3 regions of the Duganella sp. CY15W genome follow, and region 3 is predicted to be linked to each of the others. Evidence: predicted binding sites of a transcription regulator. Region 3 holds the regulator's gene; each other region holds the start of a gene.

Evidence for each region. The regulator FNR, encoded in region 3, switches genes on or off when oxygen is low (the NO sensors DNR and NnrR bind a similar motif). The targets are predictions, from matches to a motif close to TTGATNNNNATCAA.
Region 1: GTP58_RS01020 (universal stress protein) is a predicted target of FNR. The motif match lies at 1,331-1,344, and genes of this name have one in related genera.
Region 2: GTP58_RS22595 (DUF2892 domain-containing protein) is a predicted target of FNR. The motif match lies at 1,146-1,159, and genes of this name have one in related genera.

What each region holds. Positions count from the first base shown of each region.
Region 1 is NZ_WWCQ01000001.1:201,916-209,843, reverse strand. Features, by position in the region: gene GTP58_RS01030 (chemotaxis protein CheA) at 1-315, opposite strand, end outside; gene GTP58_RS01025 (protein phosphatase CheZ) at 315-1,151, opposite strand; gene GTP58_RS01020 (universal stress protein) at 1,419-1,886, shown strand; gene GTP58_RS01015 (response regulator transcription factor) at 1,966-2,610, shown strand; gene GTP58_RS01010 (Crp/Fnr family transcriptional regulator) at 2,816-3,607, shown strand; gene hemP (hemin uptake protein HemP) at 3,787-3,987, shown strand; gene GTP58_RS01000 (hypothetical protein) at 4,094-4,426, shown strand; gene GTP58_RS00995 (DUF2325 domain-containing protein) at 4,441-5,742, shown strand; gene GTP58_RS00990 (sulfite reductase subunit alpha) at 5,839-7,203, opposite strand; gene GTP58_RS00985 (FAD:protein FMN transferase) at 7,200-7,928, opposite strand, start outside.
Region 2 is NZ_WWCQ01000005.1:14,815-22,742, reverse strand. Features, by position in the region: gene GTP58_RS22600 (acyl-CoA dehydrogenase family protein) at 1-860, shown strand, start outside; gene GTP58_RS22595 (DUF2892 domain-containing protein) at 877-1,086, opposite strand; gene GTP58_RS22590 (LysR family transcriptional regulator) at 1,214-2,098, opposite strand; gene GTP58_RS22585 (agmatine/peptidylarginine deiminase) at 2,229-3,398, shown strand; gene GTP58_RS22580 (agmatine/peptidylarginine deiminase) at 3,411-4,493, shown strand; gene GTP58_RS22575 (LysR family transcriptional regulator) at 4,549-5,466, opposite strand; gene GTP58_RS22570 (EthD domain-containing protein) at 5,584-6,474, shown strand; gene GTP58_RS22565 (diguanylate cyclase domain-containing protein) at 6,488-7,411, opposite strand; gene GTP58_RS22560 (response regulator) at 7,408-7,928, opposite strand, start outside.
Region 3 is NZ_WWCQ01000002.1:880,493-888,420, forward strand. Features, by position in the region: gene GTP58_RS13440 (response regulator) at 1-3,009, opposite strand, end outside; gene GTP58_RS13445 (alpha/beta fold hydrolase) at 3,128-3,874, opposite strand; gene GTP58_RS13450 (DUF2892 domain-containing protein) at 4,062-4,280, shown strand; gene GTP58_RS13455 (RNA polymerase sigma factor) at 4,280-4,798, shown strand; gene fnr (fumarate/nitrate reduction transcriptional regulator Fnr) at 4,846-5,604, shown strand; gene GTP58_RS13465 (FixH family protein) at 5,605-6,102, opposite strand; gene ccoG (cytochrome c oxidase accessory protein CcoG) at 6,114-7,499, opposite strand; gene ccoP (cytochrome-c oxidase, cbb3-type subunit III) at 7,496-7,928, opposite strand, start outside.

The DNA.
Region 1 (7,928 bases), on a different contig from region 3:
GGCGCCGTTGTTCAGTTCAGCCAGCTGGTCGGCAACAAAGCCCGATGCTTGCAGCGCGGCCTCGATCGACAGCGGCGTCACCGGTGCGGCGCCGGTACGCAGCGCGTCAAACAGGTTTTCGGTCAGGTGACAAGCCGTCACCATCGCTGGCAGGCCCATGAAACCGGCGCCGCCCTTGATGGTGTGGAACGAACGGAACACTGCATTGAGTGTCTCTTTATTGTCCGGGTCACGTTCGAGCCGCAGCAGATGCTCTTCTACATTGACCGCCAGATCCATCGCCTCGACGACGAAATCCCTCAGCATATCGTCCATTAGAACCCCAGATCGGCAAGAAGGTCGTCAACACTATCCTGGCTCAGCGCAACGGTCGGCGCCGAGGGGCCCTGCATCAGAGATACTTCTTTTTGCGCAATTTTTTCCTTGACGCTAGGCGGCGCATTGTCTTTCAGCAGCTGCGCCAGCTCGGATTCCACCGTTTTGGTGATGTGCACCACTTTCTTGATCAGCTGGCCCGTGATGTCCTGGAAGTCCTGCGCCATCATGATGTCCAGCAGGCGGGCTTTTTCCGCTTCCGTGGCCGCCGAGACAGCTACCGCGAACTTCTGCGAATCGCCGGCCAGCTGCTTGAACTGTTCCAGGCTGAGCTTGCCGGCGAACAGGTCGGCCCAGCGGTTTTCCATGTCTTTGGATTGTTTGGACAGCACGTCCTGTTCCGGCATGCCTTCGTCCAGAGTATTGAGCACCTTGTTGGCGGCCTGTTCGGTCAGCGAGGCCACGTATTCGAGGCGGTCCTGGGCGTCGCTGATCTGGGTGGCGGCTTCGGTCAGCGCCTTGTCGTAGCCCAGTTCACGCAACGAATCGTGCAGCAGGCGCACAATGCCGCCCAGACGTTCGAACATCTGGCCCTTGTCGACATTGCCATCGTCTTCCTCGCCACCGGCTTCGGCGGCAGCGGCGGGCGCCGGCGCGGGCTCGGCAGCGGCCGCATCGGGCGGGCGGGCCGCAGCGACTTCTTCAAACAGACTTTCCAGATCATCTTCCGCAGCGGCGGCCGGCGCGGGTGCTGGCGCTGGAGCGGGCGCAGCTGCTTTGCTCTGAGCGGACACTTCTTCAAATAATGCGTCGAAATCGTCAGCGGCGTTAGTCATAATCCCTGCTTCTCCATATTTGGTAAATTTGCTGCCCTAAACTAGCTGTATTTGGAGATACTAACATTGGATAGAACAAGGAAGTAAGCCGCGCGACACAAAAGTAGTGCTTTGGTGCAAAAAAATCCTGTAAAAAGGATAAAAGCCCACACCTGTGTCCCCAGCTAAAGCGCTTTTATTTGATAAACATCAAGTCTTTCCATAGTATCAATAATGTAAATCGGGACTACAATAAAGTAGTGCGTTGATTCAGCAAGGAGGTCCATTATGTACCGCAAAATCCTGATCACCACCGACGGTTCGGCCGTCTCCAGCAAGACCGCCTGCGCCGGCGTGCAGTTTGCCGAACAGCTGGGCGCGGAAGTGCTGGTACTGTTTGTGGCGCCCGAGTACCAATACCCGATTTACGTGGAAATCATTCCGCCCAGCTACCCCAGCGAAGACGAATACCGCGCCGCCATGCAGCGCGCGGGCCGCGAGCACACGCAGGATGTGGTCGATTCCTGCGCCAAACGGGGCGTGCGCTGCGAAGCCATGGCCGCGTTCCACGAAAGCGCTGCGGCGAAAATCGTCGATGTCGCGCAACAGAACGGCTGCGACCTGATTTTCATGGGCTCGCATGGCCGCAGCGGCTGGGGCCAGCTCTTGCTGGGCAGCGTGACCAACAAAGTGTTGCAGCATTCCAGGATACCGGTGCTGGTTCACCGGCTGATTAAGGAGCCCGGTAGCAAATAGCCGGTGCGGGGCCGCCTTTTATAGTAAGCTTGCAAGCTTGTTTTAATCATAATAACTATTCACTTTAAACGGCCCCTACATGATTCGGATAGTCATTGCAGACGACCACACCATCATGCGTGAGGGTCTCAAGCGCATCCTCGACGGCGCGCCGGATATCGACATCGTCGGTGAGGCCATCGATGGCTTTGAGGTGCTGGGCCACGTGCGCCAGGGCGGCTTCGATCTGCTGCTGCTGGACTTGTCCATGCCCGGCCGCAGCGGCGTCGACCTGATCCGCCAGATCAAGGCCGAGGCGCCCAAGCTGGCCATCCTGATCCTCACCATGCACGAAGAGGAACAATACGCGGTGCGCGCAATCCGCGCCGGCGCCCAGGGCTATCTGACCAAGGAAAGCGCTGGCACCCAGCTGGTGGGCGCGATCCGCAAGGTGGCTTCCGGCCGGCCCTACATCAGCACCGAAGTGGCCGAGCAACTGGCGCTCAACATCATGATGCCGCACGAATCGCTGCTGCATAAACAGCTGTCGGACCGCGAATTTGAAGTATTTTCGCTGCTGGTGGCCGGCCGCTCGATCACCGAAATCGCCAACAGCCTGCACCTGAGCGTCAAAACCGTCAGCACCCACAAGACCCGCATCATGCAAAAGATGGGCATGGCCTCGCTGTCGGAAATGGTGCAGTACGCCGTCGCCCATCGCCTGCTGTCGCCGTTCAAGACCTGATTTCACGCTGCTGAGTAGGAATGCTCCTACAAAGCAGGGCCGAGCTCCTACGGTCAGATTCAGCCATTGCTGATATCTAAGCTACGCCTGTGTTGGCATACTGAAACCATACCGCACAGCACCCTAGCCCACAGGAGAACTCACCATGCTGTCTACGCAAACGTCTGATATACGCCCAGCCGCGACGACGCTGCAATCGTCGTCGATGGAAGCTGGCCGCCAGCGTCAGGGACGGCTCTGGTCCAACCTCAAGGAAGTGTGCGACATCCTGCACATTCCTTCAGCCAACTCCATGGCCACCGAAGAACTGCTGTTCCAGCACGTGCAGTTCAAAACCGGGCAACGCATCCACACCATCGGCCAGACCTTCGACACGCTCTACATCGTCAACTCCGGCTTCCTCAAAACCGTCCTCATCGACGAATACGGCAACGAACAGGTGCTGAGCTTTCCCATGAAAGGCGACCTGCTGGGCGTGGACGGCATCCACGCCCGCCAGTACTCGTCCGAAGCGGTGGCGCTGTCCGATTGCGACCTGATCCTGCTGCCGTTCAAAAAGCTGACCGCACTGGGGCGCGTGCACCTGGAGCTGGAAAACATGATGTACGGCGTCATGAGCCGCGAACTGGTGCGCGAGCAAGCCATGATCGGCATGCTGGGCGCGCTGAGCGCCGAAGCGCGCGTGGCCCGCTTCCTGGTCGCGCTGGCCGACCGCTTCGCCCAGATGGGCTACTCGAGCAAGCTGTTCAACCTGCGCATGACACGCCATGAAATCGGCAGCTACCTGGGCCTGACGCTGGAAACCGTGAGCCGCACGCTATCGGCCTTCAATGAAATCGGCCTGATCAGCGTCGACCAGCGCACCATCGGCATCAAAGACCCGGAAGCCCTCAAGACTTTGCGCCGCCTGCCCCCCTCGCGCTCCCGCGGCAAACCCGCCGCGCGCGGCAAGAACGGCGAAACCGTACCGTCCGGCCAGTTGCTGGCGGCTTTGTAGCACCCTGCAGTACTTCGCAAGAAACCTCCCGTTTTACCCAGCCTTGGGCCCGGTCACTGACCGGGCCCTTTTTTTAACGATTTTATAACTCAAAGCACAGAAAAAGGCTTGCATTCCGTCCCGGCTTCTACAATAATGAATGCAAATACGAATCATTCTTATTTATGGAGAACCAGACGATGATTACCACTACCCCTGCAATGCCACCAGCCATCGCTGCCCACCCAGTTGCCACCGCCGCTGCCCAGGCAATCAAGCCGGTCAAGCGCGTCAGCAGCGCCAGCCTCATGGATGGCGGCCGCGAAATGGAAATCGAACATGGCGGACGCGTCTACCGCCTGCGCATCACCCAGCTGAACAAGCTGATCCTGACCGCATAACCGCCCCGATTAACTGTGCGTTAAAGGGCGCCGCCGCGCCCACTCTCCCCCTTGAGTAGCCAGCCCTCCTGCCAGCCACACTCTCTTTCCCGACCAGGAGCGTCTGATGGCCATCGAACATAGCAACCCGATTTTCCTCGCCCCATCGCATGGCGGCAACAATCCCGAACTCATGCTGTCCGCCGTGCTGCATCTGATGTCGCACTACACGGCCGGCAGCGAAGCGGCTGGCGGCTGCGTCAAGCTGGCCTCGGTGATCGAGCGCCATCTGAAAGCGCTGGCCAGCCTGCCAGACCTGGCGCCGGTACTGAGCGCGACATGCCAGCAACTCTCCGAACAGTGGGCAAGCGAGGTCGAGCGCAACATGCACGAACAGGAAAAAACCAACTTCCTGAGCCGCATCATGGCCCGCGCACGCACGGCGCCATCGGTGGCCTGAGAGGACCTAGCCTTATGTGCGAGAAACACGATCCACTGGCGGCCATCATAGCCGCCGCCATGCCGCAGGTGGCGGGACCGGTCGGCGCCGCGCGCCCCACCGAACAGATCAGCAAGCAGCAAGTCATCAAACCCGTCATCAACAACATCATGAGCGTGCTGGCCAAAGAGCCGGAAGCGCAGGCCTCGCGCCGCCGCCGGCTGTGGGAACTGGGCCACGCCTGCCACTGCCCGCTGGTGGGCGTCGGCTTCCCGCTGGGCGTGCTGCGCAAGCTGGTCGACAAAGTCACCAATGGCAAAGTGGTGGCCGATGACTACGAAGTCCACGTTGGCGCCGTGACCGAATGCTCAACGCGCAACCGTTTGTCCGAAGCGCTGCAAAAAGAACTGGAGCGCCGCTACGCGCCCGTGCTGCTACGCTTCCGCAACGCCAAGACAACCGACCAGGTCGCCGAACTGTGGCGTAGCGCCGTCGCCAATGGCGATGTGGCGGGCGCCTTCTGGGCCGGCCTCACGCATCCGCGCTGCACCGCCGAACTGGAAGAGCAGATGTGCCGCGACCTGCACATGGTGCAGCACCAGGCCGGCGCTTGCGTGCGTGCCGACATCACCAAATTCAACGCCACGCTCGAAGAAAACAAGCGCCTCACGCACGACCTCAACAAAGCCCAGCAACGCAACACCGCGCTGATGGCCGAAAAAGCCGCCGAGGCCGAAAAACACGCCGCCCAGCTCATGCAGATGCGCGCGCAAGTGGTTGGCAAAGACAGCATGGTCGACTCGCTCAAGGTCGAACTGGAGCAGCTAAGAGAATCGATCCCCGGCCTGGAATCGCGCGCCAAGCTGGCCGAGCGTCTGGGCCAGATGGAAGAACGCGAACGCGCGATGCGCAACCAGATTGCCGAACTGAAGCTGGAACTGGCGCGTGCCGCCGAACAGCCGGCAGCGCCGGCGCCGGTACAGGAAGCAGCGCGCCAGGTCGTCGAACACGTCATGAAAATGCCCTTGCGCCTGAGCGACCGCGCCGTCCTGTGCGTGGGCGGGCGCAACGGCAACGTCGCCAGCTATCGCGAACTCATCGAACGCGAAGGCGCGCAATTTGCGCACCACGACGGCGGCCTCGAAGACAACGCCAACCGCCTGGAAGCGAGCCTGGCTGCAGCCGACCTCGTCATCTGCCAGACCGGCTGCATCAGCCACAGCGCGTATTGGCGCGTCAAAGACTACTGCAAGCGCAACGGCAAGCGCTGCGTCTTCATCGACAACCCCTCCATCTCCAGCCTGGCGCGCGGCCTGGAACAAGCCGGCGCCGAATAACTCCGGGGTCAGGTCCGTCATTTCTACACGACCTCTGCCGTAGCGCACGCTACGGCAGAGGTCGTGTAGAAATGACGGACCTGACCCCGGATTGTTTTAGTAGACGTCGCGGCGGTAGCGGCCGGTCGCGGTGAGCTGGTCCAGCGCTTCACGGCCCAGCGCGGCTTCGAGTGCGGCGTCGACGCCGCCGGCCATGCCGTCCAGGCTGCCGCAGATGTAGATGGCGGCGCCTTGCTCTATCCAGGCGCGCACGTCGGCGGCCTGGGCCGCCAGGCGGTCCTGGACGTACAGGCGCTCTGCCTGGTCGCGCGAGAACACCATGTCCAGTTTTTCCAGCATGCCGTCACGCTGCCAGCCGTCCAGCTCGGCGCGGTAGTGGTAGTCGTGGGCGGCATTGCGTTCGCCAAACAGCAGCCAGTTGCGGCCCTGCCCCGTCATTGCGCGCGCTTTCAGATGGCCACGCAGGCCGGCGATGCCACTGCCGTTGCCAATCAGGATCAGCGGCCGTTCGGCATTCGCCTCCAGGCGGAAGCGCTTGTGCTGGCGCAGCCGCAGCTGTACGGCCGCGCCCAGCGGCGCTTGCTGCGTCAGCCAGCCGGAGGCGATGCCGTGGCTGCCATCTTCATGCGTGTGCAGACGTACCAGCAACTGCACGCTGCCGTCGGCCGGAATCGAGGCGATCGAGTAGTCGCGCGCGTTGGCAGGATCGGCCGGTGCGGCAATCTGCACCAGGTCGCCCGACTGCCACGCCGGCAACGCGCCTTGCTCGGGCATGAGTTCGAGGTGGTAGATGGGCGCGCCTGCGCTGCCCGCATTCAGTTGCACGCGCTCGATCAGGCGCCAGGCGTCAAACGCTGGTGCGCTCCAGTCCGGCGCATCGCTGGTGCCGGCCAGGTGGCTCAGGTGCTGGCGCCATTGTGCGATCGCTTCGGCGGAACTGCGGTTGACTTCGACACGCGGGAACAGGCTTTGCGCACCCTGCGCCTGCAGCCACTGGTCCAGCGCACGGCCGAAGCCGCAGTAGTGCACATAGGCGCTGTCGCCCAGCGCCAGCACCGCGTAGTGCAGTTGCGGCAGCGGCAAGGTGGTGGTCATCAGACGGCCCGCAAACGCGGCGGCCGCATCGGGCGCATCGCCTTCGCCGTAGGTGCTGACCAGGAACAGGATGCGTTCAGCCTGCTGCAGGTCGGCGGCGCTCAGGTCGGACAGCTCGCTCAGTTGCGCGGGAATGCCGGCCAGCTTCAGTGTGGCCAGCGTTTGCTGCGCCAGCTCTTCGGCATTGCCGGTCTGGCTGGCGTACGCGATGATCCAGCCGGGCGCGGCCGCCGCTTCTGCTTTGGCGCGCGCGGCTGCTTGCCGCTTGCGGCGCGTGCGCAGGTAAGGCGCCAGGCACACCAGCGCGTAGCCCACGCCCATGCCTGCCACCAGCATCCATCGTGTGGGGTCGTTGGTCCAGATCATTCGTCTAACATGCTGCGTAAATGGGAACTCAGGTATTCGGTAAAACTGCCGTCCGCCTGGCGTACGACGAAGCGCGCGGCCAGGCCTTGCAGTTCGGCCAGTTGCAGGCCGTCGCGGCTGCCGAGCACGGTCAGCGCGGTTGACCATGCATCGGCCGCCATGCACTGCGCGTGCACCACGGTGACCGAGGCCAGGTCGTTGGCAATCGGCATGCCGCTGCGCGGGTCGATGGTGTGGGAATAGCGCTGGCCGTGGATTTCAAAATAGCGCCGGTAGTCGCCCGAGGTGGCGACCGCCAGGCCATGCAGCGCCAGCACCAGTTCGTCCGGCGCGGCCACGCCAGGCGCAATGTCAGTCACCTGCTCCAGCATCACCCACCACGGCTGGCCGTCCGGCTTGACGCCGGCGCCGCGCAGTTCACCGCCGACTTCGACCAGGTGATGCGCAAAGCCCTGCGTTTTCAGATACCAGGATAAGCGGTCCACGCTATAGCCCTTGGCCACGGCCGACAGATCCAGCTGCACTCCGCCCGGCTGCAAGGCGCGGCGGCCATTGCGCTCCAGCTGCACGGGACGCGCCGCCAGTTGCGCACGCGCCACCGTCACTTCGTCCGCAGATGGCGGCACAAAATCCGGCTGGTCAAAGCGCCCATACGGCCCGAAGCCCCACAGGTTGACCAGCGAACCGGCGCACGGATCGTAAGCGCCGCCCGAGTCGCGCGCCAC
Region 2 (7,928 bases), on a different contig from region 3:
GCGCCAAGTTTTTGCAGCTGGCCGGCAATCAGCATCACCGGCTGGAAGATGTCGCCAAGGGTGAGCTGAAACTGGCCTGCGCGCTCGGCGAAAAGCACTCGCGCCATGATCTGGCGGATATTAAAACCATCGCCAGCATCAATGGCGAAGGCTATCGCATCGATGGCACCAAGACCGTGGTGATTCATGGCGGCCAGGCCGATGCGCTGATTGTGTCGGCGCGCAGCGCGGGGACGCAGCGCGATACCAACGGCATCAGCCTGTTTGTGGTGCCGGTCGAAACTGCGGGTGTGGTGGTGCGCGACTACCGCACCATCGACGGCCAGCGCGCGGCGACGGTGCAGTTCAACCATGTGGCGGTGCCGGCCTCTGCGCTGTTGGGCAAGATGGGCGGCGGCTGGGACATGCTGGAAGAGGCGGCCGACTATGGCGTCAGCCTGCTGTGCGCGGAGGCGGTGGGGGCGATGGATGCCATCTTCGGCGCCACGCTGGAGTACCTGAAAACGCGCAAGCAGTTTGGGCTGGCGATCGGCAGCTTCCAGGCCTTGCAGCACCGCATGGCGGATATGTACATCCATCTGGAGCAGGCGCGGTCGATGGCGATGCTGGTGGCGGCGCGCATGTCGTGCGACGCCGAGGAGCGGCGCCGCGTGGCATCAGCGGCCAAGGTGCGGGTCGGCCAGGCGGCCAAGTTTATCGGCCAGCAGGCGGTTCAGCTGCATGGCGGCATGGGCGTCACCGATGAACTGCCGGCGGCGCATCACTTCAAGCGGCTGACCATGATCGAACTGACGCTGGGCGATGTGGACCATCACCTGGAACGCTTTGCCGCCCAGCGCGGCTTCCAGCAGCATTCCTGAACACGCTGCGCGCTGCTCAAACTTGCGGACGGTAGTTCTGATGGACTTCCAGTGACGATAGTTTGGCGGCACGGTACAGTGGGCAGACGCCGACCAGCGCGGTCAGCAGCGGCACGGCGCCAGCCCACCCCCACGCGCCAACCAGGCCGTGGGCGGCCGCCATCATCAAACCCAGTCCCACGCCCACCCGCAGGGCGCGATCCACAATACCGACGTTGTTACTCATGGTTCTCTCCTTTTCATATGATGTGTTGCTAGTATGAATTGGATCGAAGTAACAAAAATATGACCTGGATCAAACTGTCGCCAATAAAGCGTCATTGGTGCATGGTAAGAATGATGGTGTGCAGCGGCTACGCACCCTGCGCGCGCAGCCACTCGAAGACCTGCGAAACGATTTCCGAGCGCGCAGGCGCCGCCACGCCGGATAACCACCACGTCGTGCCCGGCACGCGCGGATATTCCGGCAAGACATGCAATTGGCCACGCGCCAGGCTGGCGTCCACCAGCAGGCGCGGCAGGCAGGCGATGCCGCGTCCATCCAGCGTGGCGTCAAGCAGCAGGCGCGCATCGTCATAAATGGCCCGTTTGCGGAAGCGCGCCAGCGATTCCAGGAATAGCGGCGCCGTCGCGTCGCTTGTCAGACTTTCTTCCAGACACACCAGCTCCGCGTGCAGATGATGTTGCGCCTGCGGCACGCCGGACAGCCGCTCCGCGAGTTCGGTATTGGCCACCAGCAGCCATTCATCCTGCAGCAGCGGAATTTCCAGCAGGTGAGGCTGCAACAGGGGGCGATCGCTGATGGCGATATCGACGTCGATCTCATCCACAAAGCGGGCGCTCTCATCGACGGACAGCAGCAGGCACAGCTCGGGCAGCTGGGCTTCAAGATCACGCAAACGGGGCTGCAACCAGCCATGCAGCAAAGGCGCCGGACACACCAGCACCACCAGACCCGGATCGAGATAGGTGGCAATCCGTCCCAGGCCGCTGCGCAATGTGGTCATCGAACGCTGCACGCTGCGCAGCAGTACTTCGCCCGCCACCGTGAGTTCCACACCCCGTCCGGCACGGCGGAACAAAGGCTGCTTGACCTGTTCTTCCAGCAGCTGCACCTGATGGCTGATAGCCGACTGCGTGACGTTGAGCTCGTCGGCTGCGCGCGAAAAATTGCCGTGGCGTGCCGCCGCCTCAAAGCCCATCAACAATTTCAACGAGGGAATACGATGTTCTGACATATGAGAAAACTTAATTAATTGCGCTAAATCATATCATTTGTTTTCATGTCTCGTCCCAAGGACAATGCTCACCAACCCGACGCCCACGCTGTGGCGCGCGGCAATCTTGTTAATTAGCAAAGGATGGATCATGACTACACGCCGATATTTCTTGCGTCGTTGCATAGCAGGCGGGGGCGCCCTGGCCATGGGCGGCATGCTGGCCGCTTGCGGCGGTGGCGGCGAAGGCGGAACGCAAACCGGCACGGTGCCGCCCGTGAGTGGCGGTGGCAATAACAATACCGGCACGTCGGATGCCAACGGCTGGCGCATGCCCGACGAAGCGGAAGCCCACAAGGCCACCTGGATGGCCTTTGGCGCCTCAAGCGCCATCTGGGGACGCGCGCAAGTGCCGCAGGTACAGCTGGCGCTGGCGCGGATCGCCAACGCCATTGCCGCTTACGAACCCGTCAACATGCTGGTGCGTCCGGCCGAGCTGGCCAGTGCACGCCAGTTGCTCGATGCGCGCGTTACCCTGATTGCCGCCGACCTGGACGATCTGTGGATGCGCGACACGGGACCGGTTTTCGTGCGCAAGCCCACGGGGGAGCGCGCCGGCGTCAAGTTCAATTTCAACGGCTGGGGCAACAAGCAGGCGTTTTCCAGGGATGCCCAGGTCGCTGATCTGGTCGCCGCCAGTGCGCAGCTGCCACTGCTGTCCACGCGCCTGGTGCTGGAAGGGGGCGCGATTGAGGTCGATGGCAAGGGAACGGCCATCATCACGGAAAGCTGTGTGCTGAACAGCAACCGCAATCCTGGCTGGAGCAAGGCCGATTGCGAAGCGGAACTGCGCCGTTTGCTGGGCATCCGCAAGGTGATCTGGCTGCCGGGGATTGCAGGCAAGGACATCACCGACGCGCACACGGACTTTTACGCACGTTTCGTGCGGCCCGGCGTGGTGGCGGCGCACCGTGACATGGATCCGGATTCCTACGACTATGCGCTGACCCGGCGCCATCTGGAGATACTGCGCGGCGCCACCGACGCCGACGGCCAGCCATTGCAGATTGTCGTCATCGATGGTCCCAGCCAGATTCGGCCTGGAAACAACGCCAATACCTTCGCGGCCGGCTACATCAATTACTATGCCACCAGGAACGCTATTTTCCTGCCTGAATTCGGCGATGCACAAGCCGATGCCAAGGCCAGGGCGCAATATGCGCAGCTGTATCCAGGCCGGGCCGTGGTGCAAATCAACATCGACCCGATCGCGGCCGGTGGCGGCGGCATTCATTGCACCACGCAGCAGGAAATCGCATAAAAGGAGAAACGCATGCGACGACGAGACTTTCTTTCGGGCGCGATGGGGCTGGCCGTCGCGGGCCTGCCGGTCCTGCCCGCCCTGGGTGCAAGCCCAGGCTGGCGCATGCCCGATGAAGGCGAGCACCACGCGGCCACCTGGATGGCCTTTGGCGCCAATGACCAGGTATGGGGCAAGCGTCTCAAGGCGGGCGCGCAAGAGAGCCTGGCGCGCATCGCCCAAGCCATTGCCAGCGTCGAACCGGTGTACATGCTGGTCAACGAGGAAGACTACGATGTGGCCGCGCGCCTGTGCGGCAACCAAGTCCGGCTGCTGGTACAGCCCATCAATGACTTGTGGATGCGTGATACCGGCCCCGTGTTTGTCAAACAGGCGGGCGGCGCGCTGGCCGGGGTGAATTTCAATTTCAATGGCTGGGGTGAAAAGCAGGAGCACGACGACGATGCGCTGGTGGCAGGGTTTGTCGCTGGCCGTGCCGGTGCGGCCACGCTGGAAAGCAGCCTGGTCCTTGAAGGCGGCGGCATTGAGGTCGATGGTCACGGCACGGCCATCATCACGGAAAGCTGCGTGCTGAACGCCAACCGCAATCCTGGTGTCAGCAAGGCCAGATGCGAGGCGGAATTGCGCCGGTTGCTGGGCATCGAGAAAGTCATCTGGCTGCCTGGTATCGCCGGTCAGGACATTACCGACGGCCACACGGATTTCTATGCGCGTTTCTGCGCGCCCGGCGTCGTCGCGGCGGGCTTTGAAAGCGACCCATCTTCGCCCGAACGCGCCGTGACCCAGCGCCATCTCGACATCCTGCGCAAGGCCACGGATGCGCGTGGCCGTCGGCTGCAGGTGGTGGTGTTGCCTGGTCCGGACTATGTCCGCCCGCGCTACGAAAACAAGGAGTTCGCTGCCGGCTACATCAATTTTTATGTCTGCAATGGCGCCGTGCTGTGCCCGGAATTTGGAGATGCCGCAGCTGACCGCAACACCAAAGCCATCTTGCGCGAACAGTTTCCCGGGCGTGAGATCGTGCAGTTGAACATCGATGCGATCGCGGCCGGTGGCGGCGGCATCCATTGCACCACGCAGCAGCAACCGGCCTGAACCTGGCAATCAAAAATCAGCCCACCCAACGCTTCGCTGCTTCGGTGGCGAGTTCTTATCCTGGCGTCCAGGGTTGCTGCGTGAAGCGCGCTGCCAGCAGGTCAACGATGTATTTCACTTTGGGCGATAGATACTGGTTCTTTTGCCACACCGCGTACACCGGGAAACCTTGTGGCTGCGCTGCCAGCAGCAGTTGAACCAGTTTGCCGGACTGCAGGTGGGCGGCGATCAGCCAGTCCGCGATCAGGGCGATGCCCAGGCCGGCCAGTGCAGCGCTGGTGATGGCCTCGCTGTCGTTCATGCCAAGCTGGCCCCGCACTTCAATGCTATGGCGGCGGCCTTGGCGGTCCTGAAAATGCCATGGACGTGCCAGGCCACCGCTGCCAAAGGTGATGCAGCTGTGCCGGGAAAGGTCTGCCAGCGCTTGCGGGCTGCCGCGCTGCGCCAGATACGCCGGGGACGCGCACAGCATGGCCTGCTGCACGCCCAGCGGCTTGGCAACCAGGGTGGCGCTGTCGGGAAGCGGGCCGATGCGTATTGCCAGATCGACGCCATCCTCGACCAGGTCAACCATGCGGTCGGTGAGCTGGATGTCCAGTTCCAGTGCCGGTTGCAGGCCAGCCACTTCCAGTAGCAGCGGCAGCACCCAGTGCTTGCCAAAGATGACCGGCAGGCTGATACGCAAGCTGCCCGACAGCTGCGCACGCTGTGGTGAAAACAGCGCCTGGGCTTCATCAATTTCTGCCAGCGCGCGTTTTGCCGCTGCGTTGAAGCGACGGCCTTCGTCGGTCAGGCTGAGCCGCCGCGTGGTGCGCTGAAACAGGCGCACGGCCAGGTCCTGCTCCAGCCGGCTGATGCTTTTCGAGACGCCCGATTTGGTCATGTCGAGCCGCTCGGCGGCGCGGGTGAAGCTGCCGGTATCGACTACTTCCATAAAAACGTGAATTCCGCGAAATGCATCCTTGGTGGCCATGGGGATTTATTGGTGAATGAGGTTCAACTCTGTTGCGATCGGAGACGTATTTATTGTGCATTCTATCGCCAATAAAATATTGTCGAATGATACAACGTCACCACAGGAAGGTTCACCATGTCCGTACCAGATGCCAGCCCTTTAACCGTCGTGTTTTCGCTGCTGTCGCGTGCCGACAGCACGCCGCCCGATCTTCGTCCGCCTGGCGCCGGACGGTCGCAGCATGACGTATTCGAGTCCGATCCCAACCTGAATTTCGAGCACTGGGGCGAATATTGGCGCAAAGTCCACGGCGCCCGTTTCCTGCACCGGGATGAGGCCGACGATACCGCGATGGACAAGCTGCTGCGCTACGACCAGCTGCACCGGTTCGCGCCAGGCCCCACCCAGACAGATGCGCCACCGTATCGCGCGCCGACCGATGCGTACGGCAGGCTGTGGCCCGACGTCGCCGGACGTATCGAGCGTTATCGCCGTCCGCAATGGGACGGTGCGGCATACCTGGGCTTTGCGAGCGAAGCCGATATTGCCGAAGTGCTCGGCAGCGCGCGCGTGCAGCAAAAGATCATGCCGGAAGACCACCTGATGTTCCGCGATATCGCGCCCATCCTGTCACGCCAGCACATCCTCTTGCCGGGCGCGGGGAGTGAACCGGTCAGCCTGGTGAAGCTGCATGTGCGCAAGCCGGAACTCAGCCGTTCCGAATTTCAGCACTGGTGGCTGGGCGAGCATGCGGGCCTGGTTGCGGAACACGCCGGTCCGCTGCTGAAACGCTATGTGCAGTTGCATAACGTCGGACCGACCAGTGCCGGTCTGCCGTTCTACCATGCTGACGCCAGCCGCATCGATGGCGTGACGCTGATGTCGTTCGGTAGCGTCACGGCGCTGGAGCGCTTCCTGTCCGGCGCCGGCCAGGCGGCAATTGCCAACGACGAGCGCCGCATGGCCGATACCTCGGCAGGAGAATGGTGGACTGCGATCAGCATGACGCTGGTCGATCAGCGGTAGGGTGCCGACCTGATCAGTTCGTGTCTGAGCAATAGCGGTTGCGGCCGGTCTGCTTGGCGCGGTAGAGATTGGCGTCGGCGGTTCGGATCAGGGCGCTCGGGTCGCTGCTGTCGAGCGGCGGATGCGCGGTTGCCAGGCCCATGCTCAGCGTGACTTGCGGCGCGGTCGGCGAGGCCGCGTGCGGCAACGCCAGCTTGCGCACTTCCTCGAGAATCCGGTTGGCCACCACCTCGGTGCCGTCAGGACCTTCCTGCGGCAGCAGCAGGATGAATTCCTCGCCGCCGTAGCGCGCCAGCATGTCCTGTGGACGCGAGGCGCAGCGCTTCATGGCGGCGCTCACCTGCTGCAGGCAGACGTCGCCGGCCTGGTGGCCGTAGTGATCGTTGTACAGCTTGAAGTGGTCAATGTCGATCATGATGACCGACAGCGGCAGGCCGGCACGGGCGCAGCGTCGCCATTCGGCATCGACGGTATCGTTGAAGTTGCGGCGGTTGGCCACGCCGGTCAGGCCATCGGTCATGCTGAGCTCGCGCATGGCGTCGCCCTGGCGTTTGATGGTCAGCTGGCTACGCACGCGCGCACGCACCACGGCTACATTGAACGGCTTGCTGATGAAGTCCACCGCGCCCGCTTCCAGCGCGCGCGTTTCATCTTCGGGCTGGCTCAGCGCGGTGACGAAAATCACGGGAATATCCTGCAGCCGGGGTGAGCTGCGCAGCGCCGCGACGACGTCATAGCCATCCATGCCGGGCATCACCGCGTCCAGCAGGATCAGGTCCGGTTGCTGGTCGAGCGCGATCTGCAAGGCTTGCTCACCGTCAAGCGCGAACAGCACCTCGTGCTCTTCGCGCAGCGCATGGTGCAGGATCTGGATGTTTTCCATGGCGTCATCCACCACGAGTATGCGTCCATTCCTGGCCAGGTCGGTCCAACTCATGCACTTTCCTTTCGCTGCAACATATCTTCCACCATCTGACGTGCGGCCTTGAAATTGAGCGTTTCCACCGCTTCGCTCAAGGCCTGCGCCTGCTCGGCGGAGGCCAGCGCAGGACGCAATTCCCGGAAATGTTCTAATGCTTTCAGATTGTTATTCTGAAGCAAACCTTGTAACTCCGCCAGTTTTTGCGCCAAATCGGCCGGTACAGTGTTGCTTGAGGGAACTTGCTGCGTCGGCAGGGCGATGCCGCGTGCGGTGCGCGTGACCAGTTCCATGGCCTGTTCCAGCCGGCCCAGCGCGGCCGGCACGGCCAGCGTATCGGCGCTCGCATCGTGCAGCACCGCCTCCACCGCGGCGGTCAGGCGGGCGACATCGCTGGCGCCCAGGTTGGCGGCCACGCCGCGCAGGCGGTGCAGCACCTGTGCCGCCTGCTGGCGCTGCTGGGCGGCCAACAGGCGCCGTACTTCGGCCACGCTGCCGCCTTGCGACTGTTCAAAGCGCTTGAGCAGGGAAATCA
Region 3 (7,928 bases):
ATCGACTTCGATCGGCTTGGGAATGAAGTCGGTAATGCCGGCCTCGCGGCTGCGCTCGCGTTCGGATTCCAGCACGCCGGCAGTCATCGCAATGATCGGCAGGCCCAGCTTGAGTTCCTGGCGCAGGATGCGGGTGGCGGTAAAGCCGTCCATCACCGGCATTTGCATGTCCATCAGCACCATGTCGTACTCGGCGGCGCGGTCACGCATCAGGTCGACCGCCTGGCGGCCGTCGCCGGCGATGTCCAGCGTGGCGCCCGCATGTTCCAGGATGCCGCGCGCCACGGCCTGGTTCAGCAGATTATCTTCCACCAGCAGGAAATGGTTGTCGGCCAGCGTGCCGACGATGCTGTGGTCGCCGCTGGCCGGCTGGTCGATGTCACTTTGCGTGGCCAGCGCCTGATGCAGGGCGTCAAACAGGCTGGAACTGGTGATCGGCTTGACCAGCACCACGTCCGCCTCCGGCGCGCTGGAGATTTCTTCGATGCGGTCGCGCGCAAACGCATTCAGCATCACCACGATGGGCTGCGGCTTGCCGTTGGCGGCAGCGCGGATGCTCTTGGCCGTGGCCAGGCCATCCATGCCCGGCATGTGCCAGTCGGCCAGCACCACGTCGTAGGGCTGCTGGCGGTCCAGGCTCTGGCGGTAGCGGCGCAGCGCGGCTTCGCCGGAATCGACTTCGTCCGCCTGCCAGCCCCAGGCGCGGATCAGGCGCGCAATCAGTTCGCGGCTGGTGCGGTTGTCATCCGCCACCAGCAGGCGCAACTGGCCCAGCGCCGGCTTGCGCCGCTCGTCGCTCTGGTCGGCCTGGATCTCAAATGGCAGGCTGAACCAGAAGGTCGAGCCCTGCCCTGGCCGGCTGCTGACGGCGATCTGTCCGCCCATCAGTTCGATCAGGCGCTTGGTGATGGCCAGCCCCAGGCCGGTGCCGCCAAAGCGGCGCGTAATGCTCTGGTCGCCCTGAGAAAAGGCGTTGAACAGCTGGCCGATCTGCGCATCGGTCATGCCCATGCCGGTGTCGCGCACCTCAAAGCGCAGCAAGGCGCTGTGGTTGTCGCGCGCGGTCAGCTGCACGCTGACCACCACCTCGCCCTGCTCGGTGAACTTGATCGCATTGCCGGCCAGGTTGACCAGCACTTGCTGCAGGCGCATGGAGTCGCCGTGCAGGCGGTTGGGGATGTTGCCGTCCACGCTGATCGCCAGTTCCAGTTCTTTGTCGCCCGCATTCATGGTCATCATGGTGGCCAGCGAATCCATGGTGTCGTTGAGCGCGAAGTCGACCGGCGACAGCTCCAGCTTGCGCGCCTCGATCTTGGAATAGTCCAGCACGTCGTTGAGGATGCCCAGCAGCGACTGGCCAGACACCCGCACCATGTTGAGGTATTTGCGCTGCTGCGGCGTCAGCTGGGTATTGCCGAGCAGGTAGACCATGCCCAGCACGGCGTTCATCGGCGTGCGGATTTCATGGCTCATGTTGGCGACAAAATCGCTTTTGGCGCGGTTGGCCGCCTGCGCGCGGTCGCGTTCGCGCTCAAGCTCGAGCGCGCGCGTTTCCACTTCCTGTTGCAGGCGGTGGCGCTCGGTGATGTCGGAAATCACCGCCAGCACCTTGGTGCCCTGGTCGGTACGTACCGCGCTCAGATTGACTTCGACCGGGAATTCGCTGCCATCGCGGCGGCGGCCATACGTCGTGCTGCCGGCGCCCATGCGGACCGGCTCGGCGCTGAGGCGGTCGGCAAAGAAGCGGTGGCGGTGCGCCGCGTGCTGCGGGCGCAGCCGTTCCGGCACCAGGATTTCCAGCGACTGCCCCAGCACCTCGTCGCGGTCATAGCCGAAGCAGCGCTCGCCTTCGCGGTTGAAGGTCTCGATGCGGCCGTCCACGCCGACCACGACAATGGCATTCGGTGCGAATTCCACCAGGCTTTGCAGCCGGGCGTCAGCCGCCAGCCGTTCATGCATCAAATCGTTGAAGGCCGAGGTCAGCTGGCCGACCTCGTCGCGCGCGTGCACCGGCAGCGGGGTAAAGCGGCCCGGATTGGCGCGCAAGGCAACAATGGCGTTGCGCAGTTTGATCAGCGGCGCCATGAGCCGCAAGATCAGCACGCTGATCAGCATGGCCGTGAGGGCGGCGGCAATGCCGCTCCAGACCAGGACGCGTTTGAGCACGCCTTCAAACGGCTCGAACGCCTCTTCGGCGGGCAGCGAGGTGGCCAGCAGCCAGTCGACCGACTTCAGCATTTTGTAGCTGTTGAGCGTGGCATGGCCCTCGCCCATGCCCATGATGGTGCCCTCGAAGCCTTCTTCCAGCGCACGCGTGGTGGCCGGGTTGGCGTTGGGCGCGCGCGGCTTGAGCAGGCGGGTAATGTCGGGATGCAGTACGTAGACCGACGGTTCGCTGCGCGTCAGCGCGAAGTAGTAGCCGCTGCGGCCGACCTTGGCGGTGCGCAGGTGGCCCAGCAGGCTGTCCTTGTACAGGCGCAGCACGCCGATCAGCACGCACACCACCTCGCCTTTGTTGTTGAGTACCGGCGCCACCAGCTGCACCACCGGCTGCTTGTTGGCGCGGCCGATGAGCGGTTCGGTAATCATCGGCTTGTGGGTCCGCATCACCGTTTTGAAATAGGCGCGGTCGGAGGCGTCGATGCCGACCCGGCCCGGCACCAGCGGCAGGTCGGAAATCACCTTGCCTTGCGGGCTCAGGACAAGCAGGTCGTCAAACAGCGCCAGGACGGCGCGGTTCTGGTAATACTCGCGCAGCTTTTCTTCGGAATGGCCCAGTTCGGGCGGCTGGTAGCGCGCGGATAGCGAGATGATATCGAGCAGCATGGCCAGCTTGTCGTCGAGCTCCTGCGCCGTGCGGTTAATCAGGGCCGTCTGTTGCGTGAACATCACCCGCGTGTAGTCTTCCTTCATGCGCTGGGTTTGCACCAGCGTCACCAGGCCTATCATCAGGACCGAGGTAATGCTGGTGGCGAGTGCGACTTTAGCCTTGATGCCCAATGGCTTCATATCATCCTTGATGTACGCGATGGCTGAACCGATTCTCCTATCAAAGCTTAAAGTTGGCAAGAAACAAAAAAACGGTGTGCAACGGTGCGCACCGTTCTGACACGGCCGTGAAGCGGGATTAACGCTGGGCGGCGGCCAGGATCACTTCCGCCACTTTGGCCGGCTGCGACACCATCGGCACGTGGCTGGTAGGCAGCGTGGTGGTCACCGCATTGATTTTTTTGGCAAACGCCTGTTCCAGTTCCGGCGCGATCATGCGGTCTTTCGAGGCCACGATGTAGTAGTTGGCCTTGTTTTTCCAGGCCGCCACGGTGGTGGTGTCGCCAAAGGCCTTGGCGGCAATCGGCCCCTGGGTGGCGGCGATCAGCGCAGCGGTGGCCGGCGGGACGTCTTGCGCAAAGTTCTTGGCCACCGAGTCAGTGGGCAGCCACAGGTAGCCGCCGGCGTCTGCTTTCAGCGTGGCGATGCCTGGTGGCACGGCGTAGTCCTTGCCCAGGTTGGCGGTGGCTTCACCTTCCGATGGCGCAAACGCGGCCACGTAAACCAGCGCCTTGATCTTGTCGCTGGTGCCAGCCTGGGTAATCACGGTGCCGCCCCAGGAGTGGCCGACCAGCACCACCTTGCCGGTTTGCGCATCCACCACGCGCTGGGTGGCGGCGACGTCGTCCGCCAGCGAGCTCAGTGGGTTCTGCACGGCCACTACCTTGTAGCCTTTGGCTTGCAGCAGCGGGATGACTTTGTCCCAGCTCGAACCATCGGCAAAGGCGCCGTGCACCAGCACGATGGTGGTGTCATTGGCTGGGGTGGCGGCGTGGGCGAAAGCGGTGGCGGCCAGCAGGGCGGAAGCGATCAGAGTACGTTTCATGGTTGATTCTCCTTTGATAGTTAGCGATTAAGTCGTGTTCGATGTGTTGATGAATGAACTGTAGCGCACAATTCAATCGTATGCAACAGGAATTTTCTAACTATTTTTTGAAACCTGCGCATCCAGATCCGTGTTAGCCGCCTCTTAGCTGGCGAGGGACTTCCTCGGCAACCATTAGGAGAGCAAAATGTTTTACGTTAAAAATGTACCGGGCTGGGAGCGCGTGCTGCGCGTGGTGCTTGGTCTGATCGTTGCCGCCGGCGCGCTGGCGCTGCTGGGCGGCGTCTGGGGCACGTTGCTGGCGCTGTCGGCCGCCGGCATCGTCGCGTCCGGCCTGGTGGGCTTTTGCCCGATGTGCGCCATGGTGGGCCGCCGTCTCGATAAAGCAGCAAAACAGGGAAAATAATGAGTCTTGCGCAACAACATCTGCCAGTGCTGGATGCAGCCCATCGCGGCGATCCGGCGGCGCTGGCGCAGCTGCTGCGGCTGTGCCAGCCTGACATCCGCCGCTATGCGCAGCGCAATTGCCTGATCGGCGATGTCGATGACGCCGTGCAGGAAGCCTTGCTGGTGCTATCGCGCAAGCTGTCGTCGGTACGCCTGCTGGCGGCGTTTTCGGGCTGGCTGTTTCAGATCGTCAAGCGCGAATGCCACCGGCTGGCGCGCACGGCGCTGGGCCACGATCCGTGGGACGACGAGCGTGCCGAGCAATGGCTGGCCAGCCAGGATACGGCGGGCTTGCGCGTGGAGCTGATCCGCGCGCTGGAATCGCTGCCGGCCGATTATCTGAACGTGGTGCTGCTGCGCGACTTTGCCGAGTTGTCGATCGCGGAAATCGCCGCCGAGACCGGTGACACCGTGGCAGCTGTGAAGAGCCGATTGCATCGCGCAAGACAGCTGGCGCGTGAATACCTGATTGGATGACTGCGGAATAGCCGCCAAAATCACACCCGATGGGCTACACTAGCCGCATGATACGAGAACTTCCTTCGCTGGTGATCCCCGGCGCAACGATAGAGGTCCTGAAGGCCAGCTGCGCATCGTGCAGCATGCACCAACTGTGCCTGCCTATGGGACTGGACAACAACGATATGGAACGGCTGGACCAGATCATCGGCCGCCGCCGCAAGGTTGCGCGCGGCAGCACGCTGTTCCGCATTGGCGATCCGTTCCAGAATCTGTACGCGATCCGCCTTGGCCACTTCAAGACCTACCAGGTCAACCGTGAGGGCGCGGAACAGATCACCGGCTTCCAGATGGCCGGCGAGCTGCTGGGCATGGATGCGATCAGTGCTGACCAGCACCATTGCACCGCCGTCGCGCTGGAAGACAGCGAGGTTTGCGAAATTCCATTCGCCACCCTGCAGCAGTTGCTGGCGGAAATGCCGACCCTGCTGCGCCACTTCCACCGCATGATGAGCCAGGAAATCACGCGCGAACAAAGCGTGATGCTGTTGCTGGGGAATATGCAGGCGACCCAGCGTTTTGCTGCCTTCCTGGTCAACCTGTCGTCGCGCTACGAGGCGCGCGGCTATGCGGCCAATATCTTCCAGCTGCGCATGTCGCGCGAAGAGATCGGCAACTACCTGGGGCTGACGATTGAAAGCATCAGCCGCCTGCTGTCGAAGTTCAAGAAGGAAGGCCTGGTGCGCGTCAGCAACCGCGAAATCGAGTTGCTGGACCCGCGCATGCTCAAGGCAATTACCGCCGGCACGGCGACCTGCGGTTAATCAGTCCGGCAGCAGCGCGACGCCCTGCTGCACCGGATATTTCCAGGCGCCTGCGAGGCGCCAGTCGCGCTTCGGTCCTTCCACCAGCACAATCCAGCGGCTGCGCTCCAGCATGGGCAGCGCCACGCTGAAGGCGCCGTTCTCATCCGGCACCAGCACCATGCGGATATCCTTTTCCGGCAGCGTGGCGTGCGACAGATGCAGCATCAGCGGGCCGGTGTCCTTGCGGTTGATGCGGCCGGTCAGCAGGCCGTTGGCGGCGTCGTAGCCGAGCGCCACCGACAGGCCCATCTGCGCCGCGACGCGGTCGCGGCGCAAGTCCTGATTGATGGCCTTGCCTTCCTTGTAGTAATCGCCCACCACCAGCGGATCGGCCGACGAGGTGGCCAGCCAGGCCGTGTAGGTACCGGCCACCACCACGATGGCCGGGCCGGCCATGAGCAGCCAGGGCCAGCGTTGTTTCCACCACGGGGTGACGGGCATGGCAAGTGTATTCATGACGAAGCTCCTTAGCGCGGCACGATGAAGACCGCGGATTCTTTCACATGCAGCGATGGGTCATCGACTGCGGTCAGGGTGACCTGGATCTTGTTCGAGCCGGTCTGGCCGGTGCCATGCGCCACGCGCAGGCGTACCGGATAGGCTTTGGTCTCGGTGGCCTCGACCATCACGTGGTCGGCGGTGGCTTGCGCCAGCGTTGGCAGGCCGCCCACTTCAATCTTGTACAGATGCGCTTTTTCCGAGGTGTTCATGATCTGCAGGCGGTAGACGTTTTCTATCATGCCGTCTTCCACTTCGCGTCCCATCGAGCCGCGGTCGCGGATCACGTCCAGCTTGAGCGGTGTACGCAGGAACAGCGCGCTACAGGTGGCCAGCACAATCAGGCCCAGCACGGCGGTGTAGATCTTCACGCGCGGCCGCATGGCGCGGCGGCGGATCTCGGTTGGCGTCATGTGGTCTTCCATGGCGCGTTCCGTGCTGTAGCGGATCAGGCCGCGTGCCTGGCCGGTCTTGTCCATCACGTTGTTGCAGGCGTCGACGCAGGCGGCGCAGCCGATGCACTCGTATTGCAGGCCGTGGCGGATGTCGATACCGGTCGGGCAGACCTGGACGCACAGCGAGCAGTCGATGCATGAGCCGCCGTTGCCGTGGGTGTTTTTCGACAGCGGACCGCGTGGCTCGCCGCGCTGGCTGTCGTAGGTGATGATCAGGGTGTCGCGGTCAAACATCGAGCTCTGGAAGCGGGCGTAGGGGCACATGTATTTGCACACCTGCTCGCGCATCCAGCCGGCGTTGCCGTAGGTGGCAAAGCCGTAGAACAGCACCCAGAACCATTCCCATGGGCCAAAGTTCAGCGTTACCACTTCGCCCATGAGTTCGGTGATCGGCGTGAAGTAGCCGACAAAGGTAAAGCCGGTCCACAGTGCGACCGCGCCCCAGGCCAGGTGCTTGGCGCTTTTCTTGGCGTACTTGCGCAGCGACGGCGGCTGGCGGTCCAGCGCAATGCGGGCGCTGCGCTGGCCTTCGATCTTACGTTCTATCCACAGGAAGATTTCGGTGTAGACCGTCTGTGGACAGGCGAAACCACACCATACCCGGCCGGCGATGGCGGTGGCCAGGAACAGCAGGTAGGCACTGATGATGAGCAGTGCGGCCAGATAAATAAAGTCTTGCGGCCACAGGACAAGTCCGAAGATGTAGAACTTGCGGGTGGTCAGATCGAACAGCAGCGCCTGTCGGCCATTCCACTGCAGCCAGGGTGTGCAGTAGAAGGCTAGTTGCGTCAGCCATACAAACAGCCAGCGCAGACGGGCATAACGGCCGTCGATCTCGCGAGGATAGATCTCCTCGCGCTTTGCATACATCTTGATGACTTGTTCCTGTGGGGCGTTCATTTTGTATCTGCTACGGGTGGGTCGGCCGGTATGGCTGGCGCGGGTTGTTTGGGATCGTTCGACAGGCTCCAGACGTAGGCTGCCAGCACGTGGACCTTGGCCTCGCCCAGGAAGTCGGCAAACGCCGGCATGGTGGTGGTGCGGCCTTTGTTGATGGTTTCCTTGATGGTCTCCGCGCTACCGCCGAACAGCCAGATCTTGTCGGTCAGGTTGGGCGCGCCGAGCATCTGGTTGCCCTTGCCGTCCGCACCGTGGCAAGCCATGCAGGCGCCGAACTTGTCTTTGCCGAACACCGCCTTGATCGGGTCGTGGGTCGAATTCGACAGGCTCAGCACGTAGTGCGCCACGGCTTCCACGTCCTTGTCGCCCCCCACCGCAGCGCCCATCGGCGGCATGGCGCCAACGCGGCCGTGCATGATGGTTTCCTTG